3 regions of the Streptomyces sp. NPDC001933 genome follow, and region 3 is predicted to be linked to each of the others. Evidence: riboswitches for the same ligand, from Rfam matches in the RefSeq annotation. Region 3 holds a riboswitch; each other region holds the start of a gene.
What was found. Region 3 has a riboswitch for cobalamin ahead of ACFYY7_RS28970 (ABC transporter substrate-binding protein). Riboswitches for the same ligand answer to the same signal wherever they lie in the genome.
Positions count from the first base shown of each region.

Region 1: it holds a riboswitch for cobalamin, as region 3 does, so the genes downstream of both, ACFYY7_RS11855 (iron transporter) here and ACFYY7_RS28970 (ABC transporter substrate-binding protein) in region 3, are expected to answer to the same signal.
Region 2: it holds a riboswitch for cobalamin, as region 3 does, so the genes downstream of both, ACFYY7_RS02300 (prenyltransferase/squalene oxidase repeat-containing protein) here and ACFYY7_RS28970 (ABC transporter substrate-binding protein) in region 3, are expected to answer to the same signal.

Region 1 is NZ_JBIASS010000004.1:168,387-177,708, reverse strand. It holds gene ACFYY7_RS11880 (precorrin-2 C(20)-methyltransferase) at 1-85, shown strand, start outside; gene ACFYY7_RS11875 (cobalt-precorrin-6A reductase) at 111-863, opposite strand; gene ACFYY7_RS11870 (cobalt-precorrin-5B (C(1))-methyltransferase) at 875-1,990, shown strand; gene cobM (precorrin-4 C(11)-methyltransferase) at 2,018-2,767, opposite strand; gene cbiE (precorrin-6y C5,15-methyltransferase (decarboxylating) subunit CbiE) at 2,764-4,065, opposite strand; partial or broken gene ACFYY7_RS11855 (iron transporter) at 4,159-4,290, opposite strand; cobalamin riboswitch at 4,526-4,675, opposite strand; gene ACFYY7_RS11850 (hypothetical protein) at 4,781-5,257, opposite strand; gene ACFYY7_RS11845 (hypothetical protein) at 5,462-5,629, shown strand; gene ACFYY7_RS11840 (hypothetical protein) at 5,858-6,442, shown strand; gene ACFYY7_RS11835 (amidohydrolase family protein) at 6,381-7,682, opposite strand; gene ACFYY7_RS11830 (ankyrin repeat domain-containing protein) at 8,142-8,765, shown strand; gene ACFYY7_RS11825 (purine-cytosine permease family protein) at 8,847-9,322, opposite strand, start outside.
Region 2 is NZ_JBIASS010000001.1:522,440-531,761, reverse strand. It holds gene ACFYY7_RS02325 (urea transporter) at 1-542, opposite strand, end outside; gene ACFYY7_RS02320 (hypothetical protein) at 1,086-1,409, shown strand; gene ACFYY7_RS02315 (ferredoxin) at 1,466-1,699, opposite strand; gene ACFYY7_RS02310 (aldehyde dehydrogenase) at 1,699-3,159, opposite strand; gene ACFYY7_RS02305 (MBL fold metallo-hydrolase) at 3,439-4,479, shown strand; cobalamin riboswitch at 4,731-4,866, shown strand; gene ACFYY7_RS02300 (prenyltransferase/squalene oxidase repeat-containing protein) at 4,976-6,250, shown strand; gene ACFYY7_RS02295 (SCO2322 family protein) at 6,247-6,933, shown strand; gene ACFYY7_RS02290 (energy-coupling factor transporter transmembrane component T) at 6,930-8,099, shown strand; gene ACFYY7_RS02285 (ABC transporter ATP-binding protein) at 8,096-9,322, shown strand, end outside.
Region 3 is NZ_JBIASS010000013.1:169,995-179,316, reverse strand. It holds gene ACFYY7_RS28980 (ABC transporter ATP-binding protein) at 1-151, opposite strand, end outside; gene ACFYY7_RS28975 (FecCD family ABC transporter permease) at 148-1,239, opposite strand; gene ACFYY7_RS28970 (ABC transporter substrate-binding protein) at 1,236-2,303, opposite strand; cobalamin riboswitch at 2,339-2,527, opposite strand; gene ACFYY7_RS28965 (beta-ketoacyl-[acyl-carrier-protein] synthase family protein) at 2,640-3,863, opposite strand; gene ACFYY7_RS28960 (acyl carrier protein) at 3,860-4,138, opposite strand; gene ACFYY7_RS28955 (acyl-CoA dehydrogenase) at 4,399-6,255, opposite strand; gene ACFYY7_RS28950 (beta-ketoacyl-[acyl-carrier-protein] synthase family protein) at 6,270-7,547, opposite strand; gene ACFYY7_RS28945 (hypothetical protein) at 7,746-9,041, shown strand; gene ACFYY7_RS28940 (carbohydrate kinase) at 9,079-9,322, opposite strand, start outside.

The DNA of each region.
Region 1 (9,322 bases), on a different contig from region 3:
CGTCGGGTCCTCGCAGACCCGCTGGGTCGAGCGCGGTGACGGGCGGCAGATCGTCTGGACGCCCCGCCGCTATCCGGAGGGCTGAGAGCCTGTCGGGGCGCGGCCGTCGGCTACCTGCCGTGCAGGATGTGTGCGCGGAGCCAGGCGACGGCCGCTTCCGGGTCTTCGACGACCGGGATGCCCTGGGGCACGGGAGGCCGTCGCACCACCACCACCGGGATCCGCGCCTCGCGGGCCGCGGCGAGTTTGGGGGCCGTGGCGGCGCCGCCGCTGTCCTTCGTGACGACGACGTCGATGCGGTGACGGCAAATCAGTTCGCGTTCCCCGTCCGGGGTGAACGGGCCCCGGTCGAGCAGCACCTCCATGCGGGCGGGGTACGGGGCTTCGGGGGCGTCCACCGAACGCATCAGGAACCACAGCTCGTCGAGCCCCGCGAAGGCGGCCAGTCCCATCCGTCCGGTCGTGAGGAACACCCGCCGGCCCAGCACGGGCAGCATCGCGGCGGCCTCGGCGAGGGAACCGGCCGGATGCCAGTCGTCGCCGTCACCGGGCACCCACCCGGGCCGCCGCACGGCGAGCAGGGGAACATGGGCGGCAGCGGCGGCAGCGGCCGCGTTGAAACTGATCGTCCCGGCGAAAGGATGGGTGGCGTCGATGAGCGCGTCCACCTGGTGGGTACGCAGCCATGCCGCGAGCCCGTCGGCTCCTCCGAAGCCGCCGATGCGGACCTCGCCGGGCGGCAGCCTCGGGCCGGCCACGCGTCCGGCGAGCGAACTCGTCAGCGCACCGGCCGGGACCACCTCCACCAGCAACTCGGCGAGGCGGCGGGCCTCCGTCGTTCCGCCGAGTACGAGTACATGCATCGGATCCATCCATGGGTGAGATTGAGGGCGGACGCAGCGCCCAGCTGAAACACACCGGTCTGCGGCCCGGCTGGACCACCGGCGCCTGTGCGACCGCGGCGGCCACCGCCGCGTACACGGCCCTGCTGACGGGCGACTTCCCCGACCCGGTGACGATCACCCTACCCAAGGGGCAGACGCCCGCCTTCGCGCTCGCGGTGGAGGAGCTGGCCGAGGGGCGGGCAACGGCCGGGGTGGTCAAGGACGCGGGCGACGACCCCGATGTGACGCACGGCGCTCTCGTCCGGGCCACCGTGCGGCGGCTGCCGCCGGGCTCGGGTGTGGTGTTCCGGGCCGGGCCCGGAGTGGGCACGGTCACCCTTCCCGGGCTGCCGCTCGACGTCGGTGAGCCGGCGATCAATCCCGTGCCGCGTCAGTTGATCCGCGACCACATCGCACGGGTCGCCGCGGAGCACCGGGGGGCGGGGGACGTGGAGGTCACCGTCGCGGTGGACCACGGCGAGGAGATCGCCCGCTCCACCTGGAACCCGCGCCTCGGCATCCTGGGCGGTCTGTCGATCCTCGGCACGACCGGTGTGGTGGTGCCGTACTCCTGCTCGGCGTGGATCGACTCGATCCGCCGCGGTGTGGACGTGGCCCTGGCCGCCGGGCACACCCATGTGGCCGGGTGCACGGGTTCCACCTCGGAGCGGACGGTGGTGTCCGAGTACGGGCTGCCGGAGATCGCGCTGCTCGACATGGGCGACTTCGCGGGCGCGGTCCTCAAGTACATCCGCCGTCATCCGGTGGCCCGGCTCACGGTCTGCGGCGGGTTCGCGAAGCTGTCGAAGCTCGCCGCCGGCCACCTCGACCTGCACTCGGGCCGGTCGCAGGTGGACAAGCCGTTCCTGGCCGGGCTGGCCCGGCGCGGTGGTGCGGACGAGGCCCTGGCGGCCGAGGTGGCGGTCGCGAACACGGGACTCGCGGCGCTCCAGTTGTGCCTCGCGCGGGGTGTTCCGCTCGGGGACCTGGTGGCCGTGGCGGCGCGGGACGAGGCGCTGTCGGTGCTGCGGGGCGCGCCGGTCGCCGTCGACGTCATCTGCATCGACCGGGCGGGCACGGTCGTCGGGCGCAGCGAGGTGCGCTGACCGGCCGCCCGGCCGGTGCGGGGCCCGTCAGCAGACGTGGCGTTCGCGTGCGGGCGAGTAGAGGTGGCTGTCGCGGAACTGCTCGGCGCCCAGGGTGCGGCCGACCATGATGACGGCGGTGCGGATCACGCCCGCCGCCTTCACCTGCCCGGCGATGTCGTCGAGGGTGCCGCGCAGCACGATCTCGTCCGGGCGTGAGGCCATCGCCACCACGGCGGCCGGGCAGTCGGCCCCGTAGTGCGGCAGCAGTTCCTCGACGACGCGGTCCACGTACCTGGCGGCGAGGTGCAGCACGATCAGGGCGCCGCTGCGGCCCAGGGTGGCCAGGTCCTCGCCCTTCGGCATCGCGGTCGCGCGGTGGGCGATCCGGGTGAGGATGACGGTCTGGCCGACGGTCGGCACGGTCAGTTCCCGCTTGAGCGCCGCCGCCGCGGCCGCGAACGCGGGTACGCCGGGCACCACTTCGTAGGGCACCCGGGCCTCGTCGAGCCGGCGCATCTGCTCGTTGACCGCGCTGAACACCGAGGGGTCGCCCGAGTGCAGCCGGGCCACGTCGTGACCGGCCTCGTGCGCGGCGAGCAGTTCGGCGGTGATCTGGTCGATGTCGAGCTGCGCGGTGTCCACCAGGCGGGCGTCCGGCGGGCATTCGGCGAGCAGTTCCCGGGGCACCAGGCTGCCCGCGTACAGACACACCTGGCAGGAGGCGAGGGTGCGGGCGCCGCGCACGGTGATCAGGTCGGCGGCCCCCGGGCCCGCGCCGATGAAGTACACGGTCATGTGTTGTCTCCTGGGTGTTGCGCGGGCTCGGTTGCCGAGTGTGCCGCTTCGGGACTGGTCAGGGGTTTGCGTACGGACCACTGGGTGACGGGCATGGCCTGCCGCCAGCCGGTGAACCCGCCGACCGGCACGGCGTGCGCGACCGCAAGCCGGACCAGTTCGCCGCCGTGTGTGCGGTGCGCCTCGGCGAGCAGCGCCTCGGACTCCAGCGTGACCGTGTTGGCGACCAGCCGTCCGCCGGGCGGCAGCGCGTCCCAGCAGGTGTCGAGCAGGCCGGGCACGGTCAGCCCGCCGCCGATGAACACGGCGTCGGGCGCGGGCAGTTGGGCCAGGTTGCCGGGGGCCGGTCCGGTGAGCACGCGCAGGGCCGGTACGCCGAGCCGGTCGGCGTTGCGTGCGATGCGCCCGGCGCGTCGCGGGTCGCGTTCCACGGTGATCGCGCGGCAGGAGGGGTGGGTCCGCATCCATTCGATGGCGATCGATCCCGAGCCTCCGCCGATGTCCCACAGGAGTTCGCCGGGGGCGGGGGCGAGCACACCGAGCGTCGCGGCCCGGACGTGCCGCTTGGTGAGCTGCCCGTCGTGTTCGTACGCCGTGTCGGGCAGGCCGGGTACTGCGCCGAGGCGCAGGGCCTCGGGGGTGCGCCGGCAGTCGATCGCGATGACGTTAAGCGGGTCGCCCGGTGGGTGCGGCCAGTGGTCGGCGGTGCCCTCCAGGCAGGCTTCGTCCGCTCCGCCGAGCTGTTCGAGCACGCGCAGCCGGCTCGGTCCGAAGCCCTGTTCGCGCAGCAGCCCGGCCACCGCGGCCGGGGTGGCGGCGTCTGCGCTCAGGACCAGGACCCGCCGGCCGTGGTGCAGGGCGGCGGCCAGCCGGGCGGCGGGGCGGCCGACCAGGGTGACGACCTCGGTGTCCTCCACCGGCCAGCCGATCCGGGCACAGGCGTAGGACACCGAGGACGGGTGGGGCAGGATTCTCAGCGCATCGGTGCCGAGCACTTCGGTGAGGGCCCGGCCGATGCCGTAGAACATGGGGTCGCCGCTGGCGAGCACGGCGATCCTGCTCCCGGCGTGCTCGGCGAGCAGGCCGGGGACGGCGGGCCGCAACGGCGAGGGCCACGGCACCCGTTGTCCCCGGCAGGACGGCGGGAGCAGGCCGAGCTGGCGTTCGCCGCCGATGAGGACCTGTGCGTCGACGAGCTCCGCGCGCGCCGCGTCGGGCAGTCCCGCCCATCCGTCGGCGCCGATTCCCACGACGGTCACCGCAGGTGGGACGGGTTGTTCGGGTGGTGCGAGAGTCACGGACGGTACCTCGGTGTTCAGTGGATGACGCAGCCGAACTCTACTGTCCGGCCGTGATCGGGCAGCGGCCAGGTGGCCGCCACGGTGCCTCGCTCAGGAGGTCACTTTCTTCAGATATGCGGCGAGTGAGCCGATGGCCGCCGGATTGCGTGGGCTTTCCACCAGGTCCGCGTAGTCGAGAACGGAGATCCGGTCGTTCTTGACGGCCGACGCGTTGGCCAGCGGCGGACAGACCAGGAGCACGGCGCACAGGGTGACCAGCAGCAGTGGCAGCGACACGTGCCGGGGCGGCGCGGGCCCGGCCGCGGCGCGGGAGGTCCGCGGGGGCACGGCGGGTCTGCGGTCGAGGGGTGTGGCCACGGGCGGTCGCTTTCGCCTCGGGCCGTGCACCTACGTGATCAAAGGAGCAGCCCGGACGCGAAGCGCCCTGCGCAGCACCACTCGCAGTCCACGGCGAATCGACAGGAGCCTTCACCACCGCGGGTAATCGGGCTTACGGGGCCCGATGCCGGGCTCCGCCTACCGTTGCGGGTCAGCGCCGGATTTCGACCGGACTTCCCCCGCGGGGCATGTGCAGCTTATAGCTCGCGCGGACAGGTGGTGCGGGACACCCCCACAACGAAGCGGGCGCATGCCTCCGTGCGACCGGCCGACCCGCTCCGGGACCGATTCACCTCGCTCCTGCCCGAGCACCGGGCAGTCGCATGGGCGGTGCTCAGTTCCGTGATGCGGCCGGGTGGTCGATCCGGGTCGGGAACGGGTCTCCGGTGTCCGAGTCGGCCACGAAGAGCGGTGTCGACCCGGCCATGCTCAGGTACCCGTTGACACTCTGCGTGAGGCTGAATCCGTACCCGTCGGGGGTGCCCGCGTTCCCCGCGAGCGGGCGCGAGGTGCTGATGGTCCGCCTCGGCCGGCCCTGATCACTCCAGACACGCATCACCGCGTCGAAATACTGGTCGCAGGTGTCGGGTGTGGTTCCGAGCACCCAGTACCTGATGCCGAACGACGCGAACAGGACGATGTCGTCGTCGATCTGGTTCGCTGGCAGGGTGACGCCATCGTGAAACCTCGCCTTGGGGAGGTCCGGATGCCATAGCGCCAGGGCCAGTTCGGCGGGCAGCGCCCGGAGCGTCCCGGTGAAGTGCCGCAGCAACTGTGCACGGGCCTCGGCCTGCGCGGCTACCGGCAACATACCGTCCTCGTTCCGTCGGTTCGGGGCGGCACCGCCCCTCGGAGTCCGCCGACCACCCGCCGACTCGACGCCCCGTCCGCTCCGATCCCGCTCAAGGCAACTGTGCCACAGCGCGGCAGGCCGGATTCATACGACCGCCGAATAGGATCCCGGTGGCCGAGCGGTTTGCCTGGCGATGGCAGGGCCGGGCGAGAAGGGGGCGTCATGGGTCCCATACCGGGTGCGCGGGAAGAGCTGGACCGGCTGGGCCGAGCCCTGTGGGCGCAACTGGTCGAGCTGATCGACGACTTGACTCCCGGCAGTGATCTGCGCCTGCTGTTTCTCGACGAGCCGCGCATCGTCGACTGGCAACAGGCCGCAAACCTCACGTGACCGTTCGATCTCTGCCTCCGTCACACGACAGTAAGCGTTTCCAATCACCCGTCCGGAGCCGGGAGTTCACCCCTTCCTGGAGCGGCCGATCACCGAGGTCGGGAGCCTTGACCGCCGATAGTAAGCGCTCTAGATTCCCTGCATCTTGTACCGGCAGCAAAGGGGCGGCGGTCACACACACGGTGGCCGGGCGCGCAGTTCGCGCATCACTGGATCTCGGGAGCAGCCATGGAGTTCGGCCGCAGGGCTGTGCTGCGCGCAGCCATCGCCACAACACTCGCCGTCAGCGCGGGCGGGTTGTTCGCGTCGATTCCGGCCGCCGCCGCACCGGTGCCTTCCGAGGACGAGTTCTTCGGCGTCTGGAACCCCGCCACCAGCACCTGGACGAAGGAGCCCGCACTCGACTACGCGGCGTTCGGTGCGCTCGCCGAGGTCGAGGCGGCCGCGAAGTCCGGGGCCTACGACCGGGCTTCGGCCGCCCTGCTGGCCTACTACCGCACCCGCGAGGGACGCACTCCGCCGCCCTGGGTGCAGAACAACGTCTTCGTCGCCGGTCAGGAAGAGCTGTTCCTCGACCACTTCTGGACCCTGGGCACCGGCGAGGCGTACATCTCCACGCTCACCGTGGCCGGAACCGAGGCGGAGTCGACCGCCGACGTCACCCGCAACGCCCGCACCGCCCACGGCTCGGGCTGGGTCGGCTTCATGCTGATGGCTCGTCACAAGGAGCCGACCCCGGCTGAGTTCCGCGTCAGGATGCGGATGCGCCCTGGACCACCAGGCCCGCCCGCACCACATGCTGCGGCCGCTTGAGCACGGACACATCGGCCAGCGGGTCGCCGTCCACCACGATCACATCGCCCGCGAAGCCGCGGTCGAGCCGGCCCACCGTCTCTTCCAGGCCGAGGAGCCGGGCGGCCCGGGTGGTGGCCGTGCGGATCGAGTCGAGCGTCGTGAGACCCGCCGCGTGCATCAGCTCCACCTCGCGTCCGATCGGCTTGACCTTGCCACCGGAGGAGTCGGTGCCCGCCACCACCAGGACCCCCATCTGGTGGGCCGTTCGCACCGCTTCCTTCAGGACCGGCAGATACGCACGCCCGCGCTCGGCCAGCACCGGGTTCGACGAGTCGACGAGTCCGGCGATCGCACTCAGCGTCGGCGTGAAGGCGGTGCCCCTGCGCCGCATGTCGTGCAGGGTGCGCTCGCCCACGAAAACCCCATGCTCCAGGGAGCGGACGCCGGCCCGGACCGCGTCGTCGCAGCCGCGCTCGCTGTAGCTGTGGCAGAGCACGCCCTTGCCGCCGCGCCGTGCCGCCGCCACGACCTCGGAGAGCTGCTCGTACGAGTAGACCTGGGCCAGCGGGTCCTGTTCCGGCAGACCCGCGCGCTCGTTGACGCGCGTCTTGATCACGTCGGCGCCGCGGGCGACGTTCACCTCGACGACCCGGCACAGCGCCTCGGCGGAACGGACGCCGTCCTGCGACCGCGCGAGGGGTGTGAGGTCCGGGTCGGCCAGGATGGTGTCACCCAGGTCGGGGGTGACGAATATGCCCGCTGTCCGCAGTCGCGGGGCCAGGGCGGGGGCCTGGCGGGCCAGCTCCCGTACGGCGATGTCCTGGTAGAAGTTGGTGGAGCCGCTGCGTGCGCTGGTGGCGCCCTGGCGGACGGCGTCGAGCGCCTCGGCGGCGGTGTTCAGGTGGATGTGCGCGTCGACGAGACCCGGGAGCACCCAGCTGCCGTGCGCGTCCAGGACCGGAACGCCGTCCGGGATCTCGACCCGGTCGCGCGGGCCGGCCGCCCGCACCGTGCCGGAGCGGATGACGACGACCGCGTCCTCGGTGACATGGCCGGTCTCCGGGTCGAGCAGCGTGCCGCCCTCGACGACCAGGTCGCCCGAGTGCGCGGCCGTGCTGCCCGGTGTTCTCGGCTGCGCCGCCACCGCGGACGGTGCCACCGACAGGGCGGCTGCTGTACCCGCCAGCGCTGCGGCCCCTGCCAGCACACCACGGCGCGTGAGCCGGCTGGAGGGGGGCGGGACGGACTCGACACACATGACGGGCTCCTCGTATCCGATGTATCCGATACACAACCGGGAGCCATTTTGTATACCAAAATGCAGGGCGAGACAAGGGTTCACTCGAAATCTTGCACGGAATAGGCTGTTTCCTCGCCAATGACTTACCAGTTCGACCCTCTTGGTATACGACATGGGTAAGCTGCCCGCACCCCGCATCATCCGATCGGTCGACCCCGCCGTCGTCCCAACGTCCGCGCATCGCCATCCGGTTCAGCGACGACGCGGGGCTCCGGGCGCCCCCAGCATGGATGATGCGGGACCCGCACCATCCGGGGTCCGCCGCCCCATGGATTGAGAGGAACCATGTCTCCGACACGACGCGCCGCCCTCCTGATCGCCCCGCTCCTCGGTCTGGCCACGCTGGCGACCGCGTGCGGCGCCCCGTCCGACGGTGATGCCGCCCGGCAGAAGCCCTCGGTCACCGGATCCGGCCCCCTGTCCCCCACCGGGGCGCCCGGGAAGCAGTCGGCCGCCGACCGGGAGCTGCTGGAAGCCGCACGTTCCGGTGACGTCGGCGCGGTGCGCGGTGCGATCGAGCGGGGCGCCGATCTGGAGACCCGCGACAATGACCGCCGCACCCCGCTTCTCCTCGCGGCCACCGGCGATCACGTCAAGGCCGCCGAGATCCTCGTCGACGCCGGTGCCGACCCGGACGCCCTCGACCAGCAGCACGACACTCCGTGGCTGGTGACGGGCGTGACCGGCAGCGCCGCCATGGCCCGGACCCTGGCGGCGGCCGACCCCGACTACACCATCGTCAACCGGTACGGAGGCACCTCCCTCATCCCGGCCGGCGAACACGGCCACGTCGACTACGTCCGGGAGGTGACCACCAACCCGGACATCGACGTCGACGTCAACCACGTCAACAACCTCGGCTGGACCGCTCTGTTGGAGGCCGTCATCCTCGGCGACGGAGGGAAGGACCACCGGAGGACCGTGGAGCTACTGCTGGCGGGAGGCGCCGATCCGTCCATCGCCGACAAGACCGGCACGACCGCACTCCAGCACGCCCGGCAGCGCGGGTTCGACGAGATCGCCCGGCTGCTGAGCAAGTGACGACCGGGCAGCCGGACAGCGGGACGCGAACGGCCCAACCCTTGTGCCTGGCACAAGAGTTGGGCCGTTCGTTCGGATGACCTACGTGGTCTGCACGACGGCGGGACGGGCAAGGGCGGCCCGCTCGATCACGACGTAGACGAGCAGCGCCACGACGAGTCCGCTCACCGCGTCGGAGAGTTGTGGTGCGAACCAGTGGACGAGTCCGCCTGCGGCGGCACCCGCGACCCAGGCGATGAAGGCGGTGGGGCGCACCGCCGCGTCCGGGCGGTCCTTCAGCCGGTGACGCAGGAGGACCTGGTCGGCGATGAGCACTCCGCCGAGGGGCGGGACGAACACACTGAGGACGACCAGCCAGTCGAGGAAGTGGTTCCAGACCCCGGCGAGTGCGGCGGCGGTTCCGATGATGCCCAGGACCAGGGTCATCAGGCGCATTCGGGTGTTGGTCAGGTGCGACCAGCTCAGGGCGCCGTTGTATAGGCAGTGACTGCAGACCGAGCCGAGGTTGACGAAGACGAACACCGCGGCGAGGGTGCTCAGGAGGGCTCCGTGGCCGC
Region 2 (9,322 bases), on a different contig from region 3:
CCGATGTTGTTGCAGAACGCGTGCCAGGCCTCGGCGGCCGTCAGCTCGGTGAACCCCGGAACCCGGGTGGCCACGCCCGCGGTGACCGGGGCGCCGGGCAGTGCGATCGTCAGCGCCCCGGCGACCAGACAGTAAGGGGCTGTCAGGACCGGCAGCCCGAGCGGAGCGAGGAGCCGCCCCGCGGCAGCGCTCAGCACCGAGCAGACGGCCGCGCCGAGCACGGCCAGCACGGCGGTCTGCCACGAGGCGCCGAGCCGTACGACGAGGGCGATGCCGGTCAGGCAACCGCAGTAGCCCTGAAGCCCTTTGCCCACTCCCTGCCGGTCGGCACCCAGCAGGACCGCAGCCCCGGCGGACGAGGCGGCACCGAGCAGGCCGTACACCCCGATACGCCAGCCGCCGGTGAACAGCGCGAGGGTGAACAGCAGCCCGGACCAGGGACTGGGGACGAGTGCCACCTGGGCGACGCCGCGCAGTTGCACCAGTCCGGCGCGGAGAGAAGGCCGGTCCGGTGCCGGCGCCGCCTGTTCCGCTGCGGGCATGTCATCTCCTTTGAGGACATGGCAAATTGGCTCATATCCCTCCGGCACTCCGGGGGATCGGGATCTTGATCAACAATCTGTTGAGACAGTACGCCCGGTAACAACCCGACAATGGCGCCGGGTTGGCGCATCCCAACGTGACGACACGAACATGTTCAGACATGTCCGCAGATGAGGGGCGCACCTGCGGGGCACCTGGCGGAGTGTTTCGGCCCCGCGTCCGAGGGAACCTTGGTCAGAGGTTGAACGTTTCGCACCCGTTGCTTGACTGATCGTTTGACCGAACCGGGAAGTCGCAGCCACACGCCTTCCGGTACCGCGCACTCAGGCATTTCGACCGGGAACACGCACGCATTGCCGGCACCGGTAAATACCGGGGTCGCCCGGACTGCGGTCTCGCGCTACTTCAACGATAAAGTCATCTCGGCAACATGACACGACCCCGTCGTCGGTGTGCGCGCACTGCACCGCCCACACACCGACGACAGGGTCGGACCGCGGCCACCGAAGCGGGACCGCAGAAATACTCGCCCGGGGGCCGCCATGCTATTCGTTTACATCTTTTCTGCCGCCATCGCCGTAGGCACGGTTTCCTATATCATTCATCTTTCCCTCCGCGACCGAATGATCGATGCACATGGCCGGGACATTCGGGCCCTGGTGGAGGACGTTCGCCGCGTCGCCGAATATGACGGCGGGTCCATCACCATCGAATACCGGCTCTCATGGCACGAGGACGGCGAAACCAAATACGCGGAAGGCAGGGAAACCATCCTTGCCCGCCGCTCGCCGCAGGTACAGAAAGGCTGCGAGGTCGATATCAAGTACCTGGATGACGACCACATTTCGTTCGCCTTCGACAAGTGACCCGCCGGACAGCCCTCGGACCTCAGCCCTCCTCGGCCCCCAGCCCTCCTCGATCCTCAGTCCTCCGGCGGAAAGACGACCTCCCCCGTCCCGATCAGCGTGATCGTGATCGCCTCGACCGGGCACCCCTCGGCAGCCGTGAGGACCTTCTCGTCGGCGTCGGTCTCCGGGTGCGACGGGCGCGACTGCCGGGCGGAGTCCAGCGCGAACCGGCCCGGCGCGTGGTTCAGGCACATCCCGGAGCCGATGCAGATGCTCCGGTCGACCTCGACGGCCCAGCGGTCCCCCATCACGCCCCCTCATATCCGGCCGGCAGGTGGATCATCTTGTGCTCGAAGTACTCGCCGTACCCCTCGGGGCCGAACTCCCGCCCCAGACCGGAGTTCTTGTACCCGCCGAACGGGCCGAGCATGTCGAGGCTGAAGGTGTTCACGCTGTACGTGCCCGTCCTGACCCGGCGGGCGATGTCGATGCCGCGTTCGGTGTCGGCGGTCCAGACGCTGCCGCTGAGGCCGTAGTCGGAGTCGTTGGCGATCCGTACGGCCTCGTCCTCGTCGCCGTACGGCAGCAGGCAGATGACGGGGCCGAAGATCTCCTCGCGGGCGATGCGCATGGAGTTGTCCACGTCTCCGAAGAGGGTCGGTTCGACGTACCAGCCCCGCTCCTGGGACGCCGGACGGCCGCCACCGGTAAGGATCTTGGCGCCTTCGTCCTGCCCGATCCTGATGTAGTCCAGCGAGCGTTGCTGCTGGCGCCGCGCGACCAGCGGCCCGAGTTCGGTGGCCGGGTCGAGCGGATCGCCGACCTTCAGCGCACCCGCCGCGGCGGCGAACGCCTCGGCCGTCTCGTCGTAGCGGGAGCGCGGTACGAGAATGCGGGTCTGGGCCACGCACGCCTGGCCGTTGATCATCCAGGCGAAGGGGACGATACCCGCGACGGCGGCGTCCAGATCGGCGTCGGGGAGGATCACGGCGGCGGACTTGCCGCCCAGCTCCAGGGTGACCCGGGTGAGATTGCGGGAGGCGACCTCCATCACCCGGCGGCCGGCGGCCACCGACCCGGTGAACGACACCTTGTCGATGCCGGGGTGCCCGACCAGGTACTCGCTGACCTCGCGGTCGGCCGGGAGGATGGAGAGCACGCCCTCCGGCAGTCCGGCATCGGCGGCGATCTCGGCCAGGATGTAGGCGTCCAGCGGCGATTCGGGCGAGACCTTGAGCACGGCGGAGCAGCCGGCCAGCAGCGCGGGCGCGAGCTTGGCGGCGGCGGTGAACTGCGGAACGTTCCACGGCACCACGGCCGCGACCACCCCGACCGGCTCCCGCCGCACCAGCAGCGGCCCGAGCGCCCCGGCCCGCCGCTCCTCGTACGCGAATTCGCGGGCAACGGTGATCGCCGAGTCCCACACCATCATCGCGGCGAGGGCCTGCACCATGACGCTCGACGTGTACGGCGTACCGTTCTCCGAGCTGATGACCCGGGCGATCTCCTCGTACCGGACGGCGAACGCGTCCTTGATCCTGGTCACCACCGCGATCCGCTCGTCCAGGCTCATCCTGGGCCAGGGCCCCTCGTCGAACGCCCGCCGCCCGGCGGCGACGGCCGCGTCCACGTCCGCCTCACAGGCATGGGGCACCCGGCCGATGACCTGCTCGGTGTGGGGCGAGACGACCTCGATGGTGTCCCGGCCCAGCGGATCGACCAACTCCCCGCCGATGAACAGTTTTCCGTGTTCGACAAGCTCGGTCATGACTGCTGCCTCCCGCGGCGCGGTGCGTTGCCCGAATCGACGTCCGGTCCGGATCGACATCCGACTCGGTATCCGACCGGGTGCCCGACTCAGGATCTGACTCTGTGTCAGAACTGATACCAGTTCCAGTTCCAGGAGTCCACGTCCGTGACAACACCCCGAACCAGATGGTCGACCGGGGCTACTACTGGAACAAGTTCTCGTTACAGTGGGTGCGACGCACCCACACGCGGGCGCGACGGATCGCAGCCGCACGTCGCCGAGAGAGATGGGGACCTCATGACGCAGGTGACCGACCACGGCGGAGGCGTGCACAGCATCAAGGTGCCCATCCCGGACAATCCGCTGGGCCACACCCTCGTGCACGTCCTGGACACCGATCGGGGACCGGTCCTGATCGACACCGGATGGGACGATCCCGAGGCCTGGGACACGCTCTGCGCCGGACTCGCCGCCGTCGGTACGGAGATGGCCGACATCCACGGGGTGGTCATCACCCACCACCACCCCGACCACCACGGGCTCTCCGGGCAGGTGCGTGAGGCCTCCGGGGCCTGGATCGCCATGCACGCGGCTGACGCCGCGCTCGTGCGCCGTGCCCGGGAGTCCGAACCCGGCAGGTGGCTGACGTATCTCGCGGCCAAGCTCACCGCGGTCGGAGCGCCCGAGGAGCATCTCGCGCCGTTGCGGGCCGCCGCGGCCGACGGGGGCCGGATGCGGACGCTGCCGGGGCAGCGGGCCGCGCTCCCGGACCGCGAGATCGTCCCCGGTGAGCTGCTCGATCTGGCGGGGCGCAGGCTGCGGGCGATCTGGACGCCGGGGCACACGCCGGGGCATGTGTGCCTGCACCTGGAGGAGGAGCACCCGGGCAATCTGCCGGGCCGGGGGCGGCTCTTCTCGGGGGATCACCTGCTGCCGGGGATCAGTCCGCACATCGGGCTGTACGAGGACCCGGACGACGCCGCGGTCACCGACCCCCTCGGCGACTACCTCGACTCGCTGGAGCGGATCGGCCGGCTCGGGGCCGCCGAGGTGTTGCCCGCCCACCAGTACGCCTTCACCGATGCGGCGGGGCGGGTACGGGAGCTCCTCGGGCATCACGAGGAGCGGCTGACCGGGCTGCTCGGGCTGCTGGCGGAGCCGCTGACGCCGTGGGAGCTGGCCGAGCGGATGGAGTGGAACCGGCCCTGGGAGCAGATCCCGCACGGCTCCCGGAACATCGCCGTCTCGGAGGCGGAGGCGCATCTGCGGCGGCTGGTGAAACTCGGGCGCGCGGAGGCGGTGCCGGGGGCCGATCCGGTGGCGTACATCGCGGTGTGAGGAGTGGCGGGCCGGTGAGGTGCGTTGCTGCGTGAGCGGTGGCGGGCCGGTGAGGTGCGTTGCTGCGTGAGCGGTGGCGGGCCGGTGGCGTGCGTTGCTGCGTGAGCGGTGGCGGGCCGGTGGCGTGCGGCGCGGTGTGACGGTCGCGTGCCTCTCGGTGCGAGCGCGGCCTGCGGTGCGGAGCGGGACGGTGTGATGTACGTCTCGGTGTGATCAGGGGCGCTCCTCCCGGCCCGGACCCCGCCAGGACCCGCCCGGTACAGTGTGTGGGTCGTCATCATGCCCGTTCAGGGGGAAGCCGGTGCGAATCCGGCACTGACCACGCAGCCGTGAACCGTCTTCGCAGGCGGTGAGTCGGAATGCCCTGTCCGCGGTCGTGACCGGCTCGGACCACCGGATCCCCCGGTGGTCGGCACCGTCGAGGTATACGGAGCCGGAGCCTGGTGCCTGAGCGTGCCTGTGCCCGGTTCACCCCGCAGGAGAGGCCCCGCCCGCCATGACCGTACGTCGCAGCGCAGCAACGCTCGCCGCCACCGCCGCCGTGCTCTGCGCGGCCGCTGCGCCGGTCGCGGTGGCAGCGCCGTCCCCGTCGCCCTCACCGTCCGTCGCGCTGCCTTCCGGGCTGTACGGCACGGCGGACCCCACCTACGACGGCGTGTGGCGGCAGTCGATGGCCTTCCTCGCCCAGCGGCTCGAAGGGGTCACCCCGGCCGCGAAGTCGGTGGACTGGCTGATCTCCCAGCAGTGCGCCGACGGTTCCTACGCCGCGTTCCGGCCCGATGCCGCCAAGCCGTGCGACGCGAAGACCGTGCGGGACACCAATGCCACCGCGGCCGCCACCCAGGCCCTGGTCGAGGTGGGCGGGCACCGCGAGACCGTGAACAACTCGGTGCGCTGGCTGAAGTCCGTGCAGAACGAGGACGGCGGCTGGGGCTACACCGCGGGCGCGCCCAGTGACGCCAACTCGACCTCCCTGGTGATCGGCGCCCTCGCCCGCCAGGGGCAGCGGCTCGCGGACATCACGACGCCCGGCGGCAAGACCCCCTACGACCCGCTGCTCGCGCTCGCGATCCCGTGCGGCGGGAAGGACGGCGGTGCCTTCGCGTACCAGGCCGACAAGAAGGGCGGGCTCGCCGCCAACGCGGACGCCACCGCGGCCGCCGTGCTCGGCACGATGGGCAAGGCGATGGCGGTCGGGAACAACGCCGCGGGCAAGGCGCCCAGTTGCCGGCCCGGTTCCGGGCTCACGCCCGAGCAGGCCGCCCAGAACGGCGCGCACTACCTCACCGGTGCCCTCGCCGGCAGCGGCCACCTGAACCAGGCGCCTATGCCCGGCGCCACCGACACCACCCCGCAGCCCGACTTCGGCAACACCGCGGACGCGGTCGTCGCGCTCTCCGCGGCAGGCCACCAGGACAAGGCGGCCGGGGCCATCTCCTGGCTGAAGAAGAACTCCGCGGACTGGGCCGCCCGGAGCGGCCCCGCCGCCTACGCCCAGCTGATCCTCGCCGCCCACGCGACCGGCAACAACGCCCGGGACTTCGGCGGCGTCGACCTGGTCGCCCGGCTGAACGCGGCCGGTCCCGAGCCCGCCGCCGTGGTGACGCCCGACCCGTCCGCCGACACCGGGTACGAGCCCACGGAGAAGGACCAGGTCCACAGCGGCGACGACGTGATCGGGGGCGTGTGGTGGTACATCGGCATCGGCCTCGTCCTCGCCGCGATCGCGTTCTTCCTGATCAGCGGTCGCCGGAAGAACAGGCAGCCGTGAGGCGCGCGGGACGGACCACCGCGCTGCTGGTGGTCCTGGGCGCCGTCCTGGCCGTGCTCGGCGCGGGACCGGCCCAGGCGGCCGGCTACCGGTACTGGTCGTTCTGGGAGAGCTCCGGCTCCGACTGGACGTACGCCACCCAGGGCCCGTCCCTGGTCCGGCCGGACGACGGGGCGGTGCAGGGCTTCCGGTTCTCGGTCAGCGAGGACTCCCAGGACTCGGCGAAGCCGCGCCGCGCCCCCGACTTCGCGAAGATCTGCGCGGACACCCCGGCGAAGGACGGCACCAAGCGAATAGCGCTCGTCATCGACCCGGGCACGGCCACGGACGCCCCGGCCGGTGAGACGCCGCCCGCGCCGCGTACCGCGTGTGCCCGGGTCGCCCCGGACGCGAGCGCCGCGGAGGCGCTCGCCTCGGTGGCGAAGCCGCTGCGCTACAGCAGCGACGCGATGCTCTGCGCCATCACCGGCTACCCGGGCTCCGGCTGCGGCGAACAGGTCTCCGGCGACGGGCAGGGCGCGCCTGCCGGATCGGCGTCCGCCTCGGCCACACCGGCCGGGTCCGCCGCGTCCTCCGGCTCCGGCGGCTCCTCCGGCCCGTCCGCCGGGGTGCTCGTCGGTGTCGGTGCCGTGCTTCTGCTCGGCATCGCCGCGGTCGTGCAGTCCCGCCGCCGCCGCGGATGACCGCCCAGGCCGGCTCCGCCGTCCTGGCGCGCCGTCGTCCGCTGCGCGCCCCCGAGGCGACCCGGAGCAACGCCCTGCCCGCCGGGGCGTGGTGGCTCTGGGCGCTCGGCCTCGCCACCGCCGCGTCCCGGACCACCAATCCGCTGCTGCTCGGGCTGCTGATCGCGGTGGCCGGCTATGTGGTCGCCGCGCGCCGTACGGACGCGCCGTGGGCCCGTTCGTACGGGGCGTTCATCCGGATCGGGCTGTTCGTCGTCGGTGTGCGGCTGGTCTTCTCCGTCTTCCTCGGTTCGCCGATCCCCGGTACGCACACGGTGTTCACGCTCCCCGAAGTGCCGCTGCCCGACTGGGCGAAGGGGGTCAGGATCGGCGGCCGGGTCACCGCCGAGCAGCTGCTCTTCGCGCTGTACGACGGGGCGAAGCTGGCCACGCTGCTGATCTGCGTCGGGGCGGCGAACTCGCTCGCCAACCCGGCCCGGCTGCTGAAGTCGCTGCCCGGCGCACTGTACGAGGCGGGGGTCGCCGTCGTCGTCGCGATGACGTTCGCGCCGAACATGGTCGCCGATGTGATGCGGCTGCGCACCGCACGGCGGCTGCGGGGCCGTGCGACCGGCGGCATCAAGGCGGTCCTCCAGATCGGACTGCCGGTCCTGGAGGGCGCGTTGGAGCGGTCGGTCGCGGTGGCCGCGTCGATGGACGCGCGCGGCTACGGGCGCACCGCCCAGGTCCCGCCCGCCGTCCGCCGCACCACGAACGTCCTCACGCTCGGCGGGCTGCTCGGGGTGTGCGCCGGTACGTACGGGCTGCTGGCCGCGCAGGGCGCGGTGTACGGGCTGCCGGTGCTGATCGCCGGGCTCGCCGCCGCCATGGCCGGGCTGCGGCTCGGCGGGGCCCGCTCGGTCCGTACCCGCTACCGGCCCGACCGGTGGGGCGCGCGGGCCTGGCTGGTCGCGGGTTCGGGTGTCGCGGTGGCGGTGGCGATGATCTGGGCGGGCGTCGTCGACGAGGCGGCGCTGCACCCCGGGGTCGTCCCGCTGGTCGCGCCGGTGCTTCCGCTGTGGCCCGCGGCGGCGGTGCTGATCGGGCTGCTGCCCGCGGTGGTGGCGCCGATGCCGCCGCCGGTGGGCGCGCCGGTGGGCGCGGCGAATTCCAAGGAGATCCAGTGATCCGGTTCGAGCAGGTCTCGGTGCGGTACGAGGGGACGGAGCGCCCCACCCTGTCCGGGGTCGACCTGACCGTGCCCGAGGGCGAGCTGGTGCTGCTCGTCGGCCCGTCCGGGGTCGGCAAGTCGACGCTGCTGGGTGCCGTTTCGGGTCTGGTGCCGCACTTCACCGGCGGCACGATGAGCGGCCGGGTCACGGTCGACGGGCGTGACACCCGTACCCACAAACCGCGCGAACTCGCCGACCTGGTCGGCACGGTGGGCCAGGACCCGCTCTCCCACTTCGTCACCGACACGGTCGAGGACGAGCTGGCGTACGGCATGGAGTCGCTGGGCCTGGCCCCCGACGTGATGCGGCGGCGGGTCGAGGAGACCCTGGACCTGCTGGGGCTCGCCGGGCTGCGCGACCGGCCGATCGCCACGCTCTCCGGCGGTCAGCAGCAGCGGGTCGCGATCGGTTCCGTCCTCACCCCGCACCCGAAGGTCCTGGTCCTCGACGAGCCGACGTCCGCCCTGGACCCGGCGGCGGCCGAGGAGGTCCTCGCCGTGCTGCAACGGCTGGTGCACGACCTGGGTACGACGGTCCTGATGGCGGAGCACCGGCTGGAGCGGGTGGTGCAGTACGCGGACCGGGTCGTCCTGCTGCCGTCGCCGGGCGCCGCCCCGGTCGTGGGCGAGCCCGCGGACGTCATGGCCGTCTCCCCGGTCCGCCCGCCGGTCGTCGCGCTGGGCCGGCTGGCGGGGTGGGAGCCGCTGCCGCTCTCGGTCCGCGATGCCCGGCGCCGGGCGGCGGACCTGCGCGAACGGCTGGCGCCGGTGCGTCCGCCCGCCCCGGGGCCGGTGGCCGCTCCCGCCCCGGTGCCGCTGAGCCCCTCCCCCGTGCGGCGCGGTGGGCTGGCCCGGCTGCTGGGGCGCGGCGCGCGGACGGCGGATATACCCGAGCCGGTCGCCGACGTCACGGCCCGGGTCGAACGGCTCGGCGTACGGCGCGGGCGCGTCGAGGCGCTGCGCCGGGTGACGCTCACCGTCGCCCCCGGCGAGACCGTCGCCCTGATGGGCCGCAACGGCGCGGGCAAGTCCACCCTGCTGGCCACCCTCGTCGGCATGGTCGGGCCCACCACCGGCACCGTCCTCGTCGGCGGCCGGGCCCCGCACCGCACCCAGCCGCGCGAGATGGTGCGCCGGGTCGGGCTCGTACCGCAGGAACCGCGCGATCTGCTGTACGCG
Region 3 (9,322 bases):
GCAGGGTCGACTTGCCGGAACCGTTCGGTCCGATCAGCCCCACCGTGGCGCCCGGCTGCGGGGCGAGGTCGACCCCGTCGAGTATGAGGCGGCCGCCTGCCGCCCGGCTGACCCGTTCGGCACGCAGCCCGGCGGCCGCCGCGTCCGTCATGTGGTCCGCCGGGTGCGGTACAGGACCAGGACGAACGCGGGCACACCGATCAGCGCGGTGACCACGCCCACGGGCACCTCCTGCGGGTCGAGGACCGTCCTGGCGAGGGTGTCGACCCAGACCAGGAACACGGCCCCGGCCAGCGCCGTGACCGGCAGCAGCCGCCGGTGCCCGGAACCGGCGAGGGCACGGGCGGCGTGCGGCAGTACCAGACCGACGAAACCGATGGCGCCGGCCGAGCTGACGAGTGCGGCGGTCAGCAGCGCGGTCGTGCACAGCAGCACGATCCGGGTACGCGCGACATGGACGCCGAGCGTGGCGGCGGCGTCCTGCCCGAACGCGAAGGCGTCGAGCGTACGGGCATGGCCCAGGCAGATCAGCAGGGTCACGGCGAGAACGGCGGCGCAGACCCACACATCGGTCCAGCCGACCCCGCTGAGCGAGCCGAGCAGCCAGAACAGCACCCCGCGGGTCTGCTCGGCGTCGGCGGCGGTCATCACGACGAAGGAGGTGAGCGCGGAGAACAACTGCATGGCCGCGACACCGGAGAGCACCACCCGGTCGGTGGTGCCGCCCAGGGTGTGGCTGAGCAGCAGCACGAGGGCGAACGAGCCGAGCGCCCCGACGAACGCGCCGGCCGAGATCGACACCGCTCCCCCGCCGACACCGAGGACGACGACCACGACCGCGCCGGTGGACGCGCCGGAGGAGACACCGAGGACGAACGGGTCGGCGAGCGGGTTGCGCAGCAGCGACTGCATGACGGTGCCGCACACCGCGAGCCCGGCGCCGCACACCGCGGCCAGCAGGGTGCGCGGCATGCGCAGGTTCCAGATGATGCCGTCCCGGATCGGGGAGAGCTGTGACCGCCCCCAGCCGAGGTGGGCGGCGACCGCGGACCAGACGTCGGCCACCGAGATGCGGGCGGGTCCGATGGTGACGGCGACCGCGACGGAGCCGACGAGCAACGCGATGCCGCCGGCCCACAGGGCCCCGCCGCGCAGCCGCCGTACGCGACTCGTGGTGCGCGCCGACGCGGTGGGGGCCGCCGGAGCGGCCACCGCCGTGCCGGGTTCGGTCGGCGTCACCCCGCGAGCCCGAACCGGCGCAGCCCGGCGGCGACGCGTTCGACGCCCTCGACCGTGCGGATGGACGGGTTCATGGACTGGCCGCTGAGCAGGACGTACCGCTTGTGCCTGACGGCGTCCATGTTCTTCGTGACGGGGTTGGACTCCAGGAACTCGATCTTCTTCGCGGCGCTCTCGGCGGTCTGGGCCCTGCGGGTCAGGTCGCCGATGACCAGGACGTCGGGGTTGCGGTCGGCGACGGTCTCCCAGCTGATCTGGGGCCATTCCTCGTGGGTGTCGTCGAAGACGTTCTTCGCGCCGAGCGCTTCGGTGATGACGCCGGGTGCTCCGCAGCAGCCGGCCAGGTACGGGGCCTTGGAGTCGGAGAACCAGTACAGGAGGGTGGTGCCGGAGGCGTCGATGCCCTCGGTCGCCTTCTTCACCCGGTCCCGCAGCCGCGCCACGAGCGCGTCGCCGCGCTCCGGTACGCCGAACACCCGGGCCAGGTCGTGCACTTCGCCGTAGACGCTCTCCATGGTGAGCGGCGCGGTACGGGCTCCGTCGCCGCCGCCGCTGTTGTCCTTGCCGGTGCAGTCGGCGGGCGAGACATAGGTGGGCACGCCGAGCGATTCGAACTGTTCGCGGGGGGCGACGCCGCCCTTGGCGAGGGTCGATGCGAACGAGGCGCTGACGAAGTCGGGTTCCCGGTCGAGGACCTTCTCCGAGGACGGCCGGTTGTCCGAGATCCTGGGTACCTGGGCGTTGGCCTTCTCCAGGCCCTTCATCACCGGGTCGGTCCAGGTGGCGGTGGCGGCCATCCTGTCGGCGAGACCGAGGGAGAGCAGAATCTCGGCCGATCCCTGGTCCACCGGTACGGCGCGGCGCGGCGCGGCCTCGACGGTGACGGTGCGTCCGCAGTTCTTCAGCGTCACCGGATATCCGTCCGCGGGGCCCGGTTTCGCGCCGGGTTCACCGGCTCCGCCTCCGCAGGCGGTCAGCAGGACGAGTCCCGCCGAGAACAGGGCGATGGTGCGGACGGAGCTGGCTATGGACGTCACGGAGTCCCTCTGCGTCTCTGGGCCCATGCGCGGAGCCCGTTGTACGGAGTCCCGCGGTCCGGCACCGGACCGCGGATGCCAGCAGGTCTTCGGACTCGGGTTCTTTCGGACGGGGCGCCTTCCCGGGCACCCGAGGGTGGTCCCAGTGGCCGTGGCCCCGCCCGTCCCCCTCACCGCTGCGCGTCAGTTCCGGATTCGCACCGGATTCCCTGACCCCTACGTGGAGTTTGACTGGCCCCGGCAAGCTATCACGTGCCTCTGTGCAGGTCACGGGCGGTTGTGCGGCTCACGGGCAGTGGTGGCCGGTGGTACGCCGGGCCGTCTTCCCGTCGCACCACCTGCCTGCTGCCTGCGGAACGGTCCTCAGGGACGCTGAAGGGCGATGACGGCGTTGTGGCCGCCGAATCCGAAGGAATGGCTGACGGCGCGCCTGATGGGCCGCCGCAGAGGTTGCTTGGTGACGCAGTCGATGTCGAACTCGGGCGCCGGGGCGTCCAGGTTGGCGATCGGAGGTACGACTCCGCGCTGGAGCGTGAGGACGGTCAGTCCGGCCTCGATCGCTCCGGCCGCCCCCATGCAGTGCCCCAGTACGCCCTTGGGTGCGGTGACGGGTGGCCGGTGCGGGTAGACCCGGGCGATGAGGGCGGCCTCGACGGCGTCGTTGACCGGGGTGGCCGTGCCGTGCGCGTTGACGTGCTCGACGTCCTCGGCCGCCCAGCCCGCGTCGCGCAGTGCGGCCTCCACCGCTGCCTGGGCGACCCTGCCGGAGGGGCGCGGGCTGATGGGGTGGTGGGCGTCGGTGGTGGCGCCGGTGCCTGCGAGCAGCGCCCGTGGGGCCGCGTCCCGGGCCCGCGCGTCGTCCGTCCGTTCCAGCACCATGACGGCCGCGCCCTCGCCCATGACCAGGCCGGCCCGGTCGGCGGCGAAGGGCCGGCACAGTCCGGCCGGGTCGCCGTCCCGCCGGGCCCCGGCTCCGGACCTGGCGAACGCGGCCATGGCGGCCGGGTAGACGATCGACTCGGTGGCTCCGGCGATCGCGATGTCGCACTGCCCGGTGACCAGCAGGTCGCGGGCGACGGACAGCGCGGTGGCGCCGGACGAGCAGGCGGTGCACGGCGCCATGCTGGGGCCGGTGGCCCGCAGCTGGATCGCGATCTCGGCGGCGGGCATGTTCGGGATGGTGAGCAGGATGCCCGACGGCGAGGTGGCCCCGGCGCCGAGCCGGTCGAGCACGACGGCCTGCTCGGTCAGCGAGGCGGAACCGCCGCTGCTGGTGCCGACGACCACCGCGACCCGGCTGCCCTCCCACCGGGCCGGGTCGAGCCCGGCGTCGGCGACCGCCTCCCGGGCGGCGAGCACGGCGAGTTTCACGTACTTCCCCATGCGGAAGGACGCCCGGCCGCCGATCGCGGCGTCCAGGTCGATGCCGTCGACCATGCAGGCGAAGTCGATCGCGCAGCCTTCGAGTTCGGCGACGGTACGGGCCGGTGACACTCCCGCGCACACACCCTGCCAGGTGGATTCCGTGTCGTTGCCGACCGGGGTGATCATGCCCAGGCCGGTGACGGCGACGGCCGGCCTGTTCATCGGGCGTTGCTCATCGCTGCCCCGCCGCCCACCCGCGCGCCGCTGCCGTCCGCCGCGTCGATGAACCGTGTGATGTCGGCCAGCGTGGCGTTCTTGGGGAACTGGTCGAAGTCCCGGTCGCCGCCGGCCGTCTCCCTGATGAGGACGGCGAACTCGGCGACGGCGAGGGAGTCCATCTCCAGGCTGTCCATCGTGGAGCCCGGGTGGATCTCCGCTGCGGGGACTTTGAAGGTGTGTGTCAGAACCTCGGTGATCTTGGGGTGAATCGCGCTCATCAGCTTTCTCTCCATCATTCGGTCCGGCTGTCGGGGCCGGCGGTGAAACCGCCCCGACGCCGAATCAACTAGGAGGAATGCCTCCAGTTACGCCTTGTGCCGAACCGATTCGCCACCGACCTCCCCGCGCTCCCCGCACCACCGGGCCAGGACGGACGCCGTACCCCAGAAAGCCAGCAGGACAACGCGTACCCCGAGGACCCCGGCCGCCTCTCTGATCCGACGACTCCGCACAGCTGTTCCCTTCATCGTCATGGTCCTCACCGCTCGTCCCGAGCCGCTTCCAGGCCCCCGCCGTTCTGCCAGAAAGCTCCCGGATCGTCGTAGGCGTCCACGTAGTCGGCTCCGGCGATCGGCCAGTCGGCGAGCAGTTGTGGCGGCAGCGCGAAGGACTCGACGAGTTCGGGCAGATGGGCGGCGACCGTGGTGATGAGCTCCTCCACCCTGTCCGGCAGGCGGTTGACCTGGTCGGCGGTCAGCAGCCCCGTGGCCAGCAGATCACCGGCGTTGCGGGCGATCCGGTCCAGCGCGAAGAGCCGCTGCAGCTCGCCGAGCCGGTCTCGGGCGGGTCCCTCGGGCAGCGCGGCCACCGCCTCCGCGTACGCCTCGGCCGCCTGCCGCTGGGCGTGTGCCTCGACGCCGCGCAGCGCGGGCCCGGACGCCGCGTTCCACCGCGCCAGCGGGTCGCCGTGCGGTGCGAGGCCGATCCGCTCCCGGGCCCGGCCGAACCAGATCCGCTCCAGCTCCGCGAGCAGCCCGCCGAGGAACCCGGGGTCGTCGAGATCACCGGGGCCGCCGCCGGAGGAAGAGCCGGGACCGGCCGGTGCGGCGGCGAAGAGCATTTCCGCCGCCGCCTTGGCGTGGATGGCCAGATTGTCGCCCTCGGCGGTGATGGCGCCCTCCACCCCGGTGAGGAGTTCACTCATGCCGTTGTGCTCCAGGAGTGCCTGGGCACCGCAGCGTTCCCGGGATTCCACGATCACGGACCTGGCCTGCCAGGTGATCCATCCCTTGGCGACGGCGACCAGCCGCTCGGCCTCCTCCCTTCGCTCGCCGCGTTCCCAGCGGTCCAGGGCCCTGCGGTGCAGCAGGCTCATCGCGAAGACGGTGGCCATGGCCGAGGCGAGCGGTCCGTGGTGACTGCGGTGGGCGATCACCGGCACCCGGTTCGAGCCCCGGGGGCCCGAGATGTACCGGTGGCCGCCGTAGCGGACGGCGACGGCGAGCGTCGCGCGCGCACAGCCGACAGCGCAGGCCGTCATCGAGATCTTGCCGGAGGTGACCCGCCCGATCGACGCGAGGAAGCGGCGCCTGCGGTTGTCGAGGGCGCTGCTGAACTCCCCGTCCGCACCGATCCGTCCGTGGTCCCCGTCGAGCAGCGCGGCACGGCCCACGAAGACCCGGTCGAAGGAGGTCAGGCAGTGGTCCACCGGGCTGCCCGTGCGGGTGGGGAGCGTGCGGACGCGTACCCCGGGCAGGGCCTGTTCGGCGTCGGTGAGATGCACGAGGAAGAGGAAGACCCCGTGGTCGGCGCCGTCGACGAGCAGGCGGGCGGCCACCAGCCCGGTCTTGGGACCGCCGGCCGGGCTGGTGTTGGGCATGAATTTCTGCGCACCGGCGTGCGGTGTGCGCAGCACGAAGCCGTCGCGCTCGCGGTCGTACTCGGCCGTGGTCTCGACGGCCGCGGCATCGTTGCCGTGTGCCACCTCCGTACAGAGGAAGGTGCCGATGCGCCGAAGCCGCAGGAAGTCCGACAGGTCGCGGTGGCCGTCGCCCCCGTGGTCGAGGAGGCTGCCGAGAAAGAGGTTGTAGTGGATGCCCGCCACCGTGGTGAGTGCCGGGTCCACCGGGCCGAGCCATTCGTGCAGCGCCGCGAGGGCGCGGGGGTCGGCGGCCAGCCGGGCGCCGCTGTCCAGGCAGTCGTTGAGGACGCGCAGCCGCTCGTACACGAGAGCCAGGCGCTCCTCGGCGGTTCGGCGGTCCGGGCGGCGGAAGGGCTCGGTGCTGATCAGCCGCTGCCAGAAGCCGTGCTCCCGGCGGAAGTTGCCGCCGAGGAGCACACCGGTGAGGAGCTCCGTGGATCGTTGTGCGGAGGGGCTGTCGATCGTTGCGGTCATGGAAAATAAAACGATCAAGCAACGGCGAGGACACCCGGGTCCGTCCGTGACGGGCCGTCCGCGTCGGCGCGCTGGAAGGCGAGTACGACATTGTGTCCGCCGAAGCCGAAGGAGTGGCTCAGCGCCCGCTCGACCGGCTGGATCCGGGGTTCCTTGACCACGCAGTCGAGGTCGAACCCGTCCGGCAGCGAGTCCAGGTTGGCGATCGGCGGGACGAGGCCGTGCTCCAGGGTCAGTACGGTGGCGACCGCCTCGATCGCCCCGGACGCCGCGAGGGTGTGCCCGAGGACGCCCTTCGGTGCGGTCACCGACGGCCGGTGCGGGAAGAGCTCGGAGATCAGAGCGGTCTCCATCGCGTCGTTGAGCTGCGTGGACGTGCCGTGCGCGTTGATGTGGTCGACCTCGTGGGCCGCCCAGCCCGCCTCGCGCAGCGCGGCCTCGACGGCCTTGCGCGCGCCGCCGCCCTCCGGGTCCGGGGCCGTGGGGTGGTGGGCGTCGGTGCTGGAGCCCGTACCGGTCAGCAGTGCCCGCGGCCGTCCGCCCCGGGCGTACGCGTCGGCCGTCCGTTCCAGTACGAGCACGGCGGCGCCCTCGCCGATCACGAACCCGTCCCGGTCCGCGGCGAACGGCCGCGACGCCCCCGCCGGATCGCCGGTGCGCAGCGAGAGCGCGCCCATTCCCGCGAAGGCGCTCACCACCAGCGGGGTGAGCACGGCCTCCGCGCCGCCCGCCACCACCACGTCGCACCGGTCGTTCAGCAGCAGGTCGCGGGCGACGGCGACGGCCGTCGCCCCTGACGCGCAGGCGGTCGCCGGGGCCAGGCTGGGGCCGTGGGCCCGCAGGGCGATGGCCACCTCCCCGGCGGCCGCGTTGGGCATCATCATCGGGACCAGCAGCGGTGACACCGCATCCGCTCCGCCGTCGTCGAGCCTGCGCACGTTGTCGACGAGCACGGACACCCCGCCCACCCCGACGCCGAGCACCACGGCGACCCGGTCGCCGTCCCACCGCTCGGGCGACAGACCGGCGTCCGCCACGGCCTGGCGGGCGGCGACCAGCGCCATCTTCACGAACCGTGCCATCCGCCACACCGAACGCCCGCCGACCGCCGCGTCCAGGTCGATCCCGTCCACCGGACAGCCGAAGTCGACCGGCAGTCCGGCCAGTTCCTCGCAGCCACGGGCCGTGGACACACCGGCGCACAGCCCCTCCCAGAAGGTGTGCTCGTCCGCGCCCGCCGATGTCACCAGCCCCATCCCGGTCACCGCGACGCCTACGTCAGCCCTCGTCATGTCCGCCCCCTCCTCCGTAATCGATCACGCCTACTGGTTGTCGAACGGCCGTAGCCCCGGCAAGGATGCGCTCAATGAGCCGAAAGGGTCACCGATGCCTCCGGCGGGCCGAACGGTGCCGCACGCCACGGTGACCGTCCTCACCCGTCCGGACCAGCCCGCCGTGCCGTGTGCGGTGGCAGGCCGTCCCCTGGGGGGATGGAAGCGGACCACGATCATCCGAAGCACCCGCAGGACGGTGCCGAGCTGGAGGAGCTGCGTGCCAGGGTGGCTGTGCTGGAGGACCGTGCCCCGGCCCGGCACCGTCCGCGCGCCCTTTCGTTCCTGGCCGTGCTGCTCGTCCTGGTCGCGGCCGTTCTCACTCCGCTCAGCATCGTGTCGTCCTGGGCGAAGAACCAGATCAGCGACACCGACAACTATGTGGCGATGATGGCGCCGCTCGCCTCCGACCCCGATGTGCAGGCCGCGGTGAGCGATCGCGTCACCGGTGCCGTCATGCAGCACCTGGATGTGAAGGCCCTGCTGTCCGAGGTCTCCCCCGCGGACCGGCCGGTGCTCGACAAGGCGCTGTCGAAGCTGAACGGCCCCATCACCACGGGCATTTCGAACTTCGTGCACGGGACCGTGGAGAAGTTCGTCGCCAGTGACGCCTTCGCGACGATCTGGACCGACCTCAACCGGGCGGCCCAGTCCGCCGCGGTGAAGGCGCTGTCCGGGAGCGGCGGCGGGGCCGTGAAGCTCACCGACGACACCGTCACCATCGACCTCGCACCGGTCATCGACCGGGTGAAACAGCGTCTCGTCGACCGGGGGCTGGGCGTCGCGGCGGAGATCCCCGAGGTCCACACCGATTTCACGGTGCTCACCTCCGATTCGGTGGGCAAGGCCCAGAGGTGGTTCCGGGCCCTCCAGATCATCGGGTTCTGGCTGCCCTTGGTCACTCTGGTGCTGGCCGCGGGCGGGGTGCTCCTCGCGGTGCGCCGCCGTCGCGCCCTGGTCACGGCGGCGCTCGTGGTCGCGGCCGGTGCCGCGGTGCTCGGCCTGGTGTTGTGGGTGGGCCGGGCGTTCTATCTCGACAGTCTGCCGTCCGGGGTGTCGCAGCCGGCGGCCGGTTCGGTCTTCGACGCCCTGGTCGGTCAGATGCGTGCCCTGGTCCGCATGGTCGTCACGCTCGGCGTCGTGGTGGCCCTCGCCGCCTGGCTCACCGGTGACGGCCGCGCCGCCGGCCGTGTCATGGCGATGTGGGGCGGCGGCATCGGTGCCGTACGGGACGCGGCCGGGTTCACCGGCGGCCCGGTCGGCCGGTGGGTGCACCGCGCCAGGCGCCCGCTGAACTGGACGGTCGTCGTGGTGGCCGCCGCGGTCCTGGTGGCATGGGACCGGCCGACGGGCCTGGTCACGGTGTGGATCGCGCTCTGTGCGCTGTTCGTCCTCGCCGTCGTCGAGTTCCTCGACGACGACAGCAGCCCGCATCTGGCGGTGCCCGGGGGATGAAGGCTTCCGGGCACCCCGTTCCCCGGCCGGGGCGTGTTCAGCTCCGGTCGAGTGCCGCCTTCAGCTCCGCCCCGTCCGGCGGGTTGGCGCCGGCCCGGGCCACCGTCACCGCGGCACAGGCCGCCGCGTGCCGCAGGACATCGGCCGTCCGGGCCCGGTCCAGCGAGCGGAGCCGCTCCCGTCCGTCCGCGCCGAGCAGCCCGTGTCCGGCGAGGGCGTGCAGGGTGCCCGACATGAAGGCGTCGCCCGCCCCCACCGTGTCGACGACTTCGGTGGGCAGC